2 regions of the Aeromicrobium changchenzhani genome follow, and region 1 is predicted to be linked to the other one. Evidence: predicted binding sites of a transcription regulator. Region 1 holds the regulator's gene; the other holds the start of a gene.
What was found. Region 1 encodes HrcA, which represses chaperone genes, less so after heat shock. Its sites were predicted from a motif close to TTGGCACTCGNNNNNNNCGAGTGCCAA; they were not measured.

Region 1 (2,411 bases):
TCATTCGTGAGCCCAATTGTGAGGTCGAGCGCGCCAGCCCAACTTGGGTGCACGTCAGCGAGGTTGTCACCGGGATAGAGGTCGCCAATAACGACGACGTTTTCACCAGGCACGACGAGCACGAGCTCACCGCCGGTCGGGCCGTCGCCAAGATGGACGACTTCCACATAGCAGTCGCCCAGATCTGTGGCCCACACTGAATTGAGTTCGCCACCTTGGCTCTCGTGCGCGATCCTGCGGCCATCGGACAGCAGGATTTCGCGGGGGCGGTAGGTCAGGGTGATTGCGCTGCCTTCGACCGCAATCGCATCTCCGTCGATCTTCACATTGCTCACACAGTTAGACTGGCACTTGCAAGGTGAGAGTGCCAAAGCGACTCGCGCGAAGCACCCGACTCAGATAGGGGGACGCATGGCAGATGAACGCAAACTTGAAGTCCTCCGAGCGATCGTTGAGGACTATGTGGCGACCCAAGAACCGGTTGGTTCTCGGGCGCTGGTCGAACGCCACAATCTTGGTGTCTCGTCGGCCACGATCCGCAACGATATGTCGGCGCTTGAGGACGAGGGCTTAATCGCCCAACCCCATACGAGCGCGGGCCGTATCCCGACTGATATGGGTTATCGACTGTTTGTCGATAAATTGGCGACCGTCAAGAATCTCACCTCGGCCGAACGCCGCGCGATCGAAACCTTCTTGACCGGCGCGGTGAGCGTTGATGATGTGGTCCAACGCAGCGTCAAGGTGTTGGCCCAACTGACCAATCAGGTCGCAATTGTCCAATATCCGTCACTGACCCGTTCGACGGTCCGCCATATCGAGATCGTCCCGTTGGAAGGTGCCCGGATTCTGTTGGTGGTCATCACCAGCAGCGGCCGGGTCGAACAGCGCATGATCGAAATCGCGGCCACGCCGAGTGAGTCGCTGGTCGCCGACATGCGCAACCGCATCGTGGCCGCGACGATCGGACAACGGTTGCCGGAGGCCTCGTTGCGACTGGCCGAGATGATTGGCACGTTCGTACCAGCCGATCGCCCCATCGTGACCTCGATTGTGACGACGCTGACGCAGACGTTCTCAAATGAACGATCTGATGAACGTATCGTGGTGGGCGGCACCGCGAATCTCGTACGCTTCGGCTCGGATTTCGACGATTCGATCAAACCGATGTTGGAAGCAATCGAGGAACACGTCGTCCTACTCAAACTCCTGGGCGAGGCGACGCGCCCGAGCAAACTCATGGTGCGGATCGGCAATGAGACCGGTCATGAAGGATTGGCCGGAACCTCGGTCATCTCGACCGCCTACGGTGCAGATGAGCAGGCACTAGCCACGCTCGGCACCGTTGGACCGCTACGCATGGACTACCCAGGGACGATGGCCGCCGTCAGCGCTGTCGCCCGTTATGTCGGCCAGACGCTGGCAGAAAGTTAATGACCAACTCAATGGCACAGGACTACTACGAAATTTTGGGCGTCGACCGCAATGCGCAGGCCGATGACCTCAAGAAGGCATACCGCAAACTTGCGCGTCAACTGCATCCCGACGTCAATGGAGCAGCCGATGCCGCGGAACAGTTTAAAGAGGTGACGACGGCATATGAAGTGCTGTCCGATCCCAATAAGCGCGCCACCTACGACCGAGGCGGTAATCCGCTCGGTGCGGGTGGTAGCGGCTTCGGCCAGGGCTTTTCCTTCGACGACATCATGGATGCCTTCTTCGGTCAGAATGCCGGTCGGGGCCCACGCTCACGCACGGGACGCGGCCAGGATGCACTGTTGCGGATCAAGATCGAGCTCGACGAGGCAGCCTTCGGCGTCGCTCACGACATTAAGGTCGACACCGCGATTCGGTGCACAACATGTGGTGGCAGCGGAGCCTCGGAAGGCTCAGAACCGGTCATGTGCAACACCTGTCATGGCCATGGCGATGTCCAACACGTACAACGCTCGCTGCTGGGTGACATCCGTACCTCCCGGCCCTGCCCGGCATGCCACGGCTTCGGCACGATGATTCCCAATCCGTGTCCCGAGTGTGCCGGCGATGGTCGCGTACGGTCACGTCGTTCGCTTACGGTCAACATCCCACCTGGGGTCGATCAGGGCACCCGGATCCAGCTCACCGGTGAGGGTGAAGTCGGCCCCGGCGGAGGACCTGCCGGTGATCTGTATGTCGAGATCAACGTGTCGCGGCACCCGGTGTTCAGTCGAAAAGGCGATCACCTCTCCTGCAATGTGACGATCCCGATGACTGCAGCGGCGCTCGGCGTGAACCTAGATTTGCCGACGCTTGAGGCTGATCTGGCTGAGGATGAGAGCAACGTTCCGAGGTCGGTCAAACTCGAGGTCCCCGCGGGCACCCAATCGGGTGACACGTTGACGGTCAAGGGCTTTGGCGTGCCGCGACTGCGC
Region 2 (2,411 bases), 1.8 Mb from region 1:
CAACCTTGCGGGCCGTGCCGAGGAGAGTCAGATCGGTGTTCTCGAGGCTGAGGCCGACTTCTTCGCTGATGACCTCGGCACCGGTGAGGATGGCGATGTCGGTCAGCATGGCCTTGCGACGGTCGCCGAAGCCCGGAGCCTTGACGGCAACTGACTTGAACGTGCCCTTGACCTTGTTGACGATCAGTGTTGCGAGTGCTTCACCCTCGAGGTCCTCGGCGATGATGACGAGCGACTTGCCCGACTGCATGACCTTCTCGAGAACGGGGACAAGATCCTTGATGCTGCTGATCTTGGAGTTGACGATCAGGATGTAAGGATCTTCGAGGACTGCTTCCATACGCTCTGGATCGGTCCAGAAGTACGGCGAGATGTAGCCCTTGTCGAAACGCATACCCTCGGTGAGCTCAAGCTCGATGCCGAACGTATTCGACTCCTCGACGGTGATGACGCCTTCCTTGCCAACCTTGTCCATGGCTTCGGCGATGATCTCGCCGACCGTGGGATCAGCGGCCGAAATCGAGGCGGTCGAAGCAATCTGCTCCTTGGTCTCGATGTCCTTGGCCGAGGCAAGCAGCTGCTCGCTGATGGCCGAAACCGCTGCTTCGATGCCCTTTTTGAGCGACATCGGGTTAGCGCCGGCAGCCACATTGCGCAGGCCTTCGCGTACGAGTGCCTGGGCGAGAACCGTGGCGGTCGTCGTGCCGTCACCGGCAACGTCATCGGTCTTCTTGGCGACTTCCTTGACCAGTTCGGCGCCGATGCGCTCGTACGGGTCTTCGAGTTCGATTTCTTTGGCGATGCTGACGCCGTCATTGGTGATCGTGGGGGCTCCCCACTTCTTCTCCAAGACGACATTTCGGCCCTTGGGGCCGAGGGTGACCTTGACGGCATCGGCGAGTTGGTTCATACCCCGCTCGAGGCCGCGACGGGCTTCCTCATTAAAAGCAATAAGTTTTGCCATGTTTTGGGATTCTCCGCGTTCGCGTCGAAGTTGGACGATCGGGCGATGCCCGCGACGGACGGCTGAAGCCTTCGGCGAACCCTTCTCGCCTCGGCACACAACCTCATCGTTCCGATCAGTGTTTTAAAGGTGCTGTCTAGCACTCTCATACTACGAGTGCTAATCAAATATTGGCACTCGGGGTGCGAGAGTGCAAGTGCGCCAACAACCGGCTCATACCGAAAACAGCAGGAACAAGCCGGTGAATGTGTAGCCCACCATGAGCAGCAACATTGCTAACTGTCCGCTGAGTCGATGTTCACGCGGCAGCAGAACCAGAGCTCGGTCATGCGCGGCGATCACTGCAACTACGTGACCGGCCAACACAAAGCCAACTTTCAGCGCGGCAAGAATCCCCGAATGATTTGACAGCCAGAGGTCAGGCGCAGCATCGCCGAATGGATACCACCCACGTCCGAAGGGGTCGCCGAGCGCGATAACTGTGGCTTGCCCCTTCTCGACAAGGTAGGTCAGGTAGTGGGCAAAGATGTAGCCAACCACAATCGGCACGAGCGAATGCGCCATCAGACCCGGCAATTGCGCGCGCTCCGTCGCTGACATCCCGCCGGTCGATCGCGCCGCCAGCACAAACAAGCCGGCAACGACGCCAACGAACAACAAGAGCGTCAGCGAATGCACCCAACCTGACAGCGTCTTGGATTGCCAGAACGCCGACGCGGAGAAGCTGTCGTATGCGGTTGAGCCCAATAACGTGGCGAGTACGGCAATCAGTCCACGATCAACTGGAATTGACGGTAACGACCGAAGCGGATTGTGCAGCTGCCACCGGCCGTCGCGCACAAATGGTGACAGCCGGGCGACGATAGCGCTGTAGACATCGAATGGATCGGCGCGATCGAACCATCGTGGTCCGAACACCATGCCACCGGCGACCATGGCCGCCGCATATGCGCTCACCCAGATGCGTACGGCCGACACCGAACCCGGATCAGGTGATGCAAGCTCCAGCCAAACGAAGGCGAATAGCCCGACTGCGGCCGGCCAGTAGCCAAGTCGTGCCGGATAAGGGATAAACCCATTCGGTCGACCGGCGACCCGCCCGAACACCGCTTGGAGGCTCCGCCATGGCGACAGATCCCGCCACACGTGCCCGAACAGCAGTGCCAGTGGCACGAGCCCGACCCACATCAGGACGTAGAACGCTCCGAGCCCGCCGTTCGCGCTGGTTGACGGCCCGGCATACAGCGCGACGAGGGTATAGAGAACCAGAATGCCCCCGATCGCGGCCAACCACTGCCGACGCGGCGGCTCGGGTGCAGGGTCTGGCTCCCCGCCGAAGCGGGGTTCCTTCCAAGCCAAGGCGAGTACGGCGAAGGAGATCGTCAGCGCCCAGGTCGCGCCGACCATCGCATATACGAACGGGATCGGCAGATCCGTCGCGCCACTC

Region 2: groL (chaperonin GroEL) is a predicted target of HrcA. The motif match lies at 1,101-1,127, and genes of this name have one in related genera.

Annotation. Positions count from the first base shown of each region.
Region 1 is NZ_CM172480.1:2,468,440-2,470,850, reverse strand. Features, by position in the region: gene AC2YB9_RS12545 (hypothetical protein) at 1-335, opposite strand, end outside; gene hrcA (heat-inducible transcriptional repressor HrcA) at 412-1,434, shown strand; gene dnaJ (molecular chaperone DnaJ) at 1,446-2,411, shown strand, end outside.
Region 2 is NZ_CM172480.1:711,269-713,679, reverse strand. Features, by position in the region: gene groL (chaperonin GroEL) at 1-964, opposite strand, end outside; gene AC2YB9_RS03705 (hypothetical protein) at 1,178-2,411, opposite strand, start outside.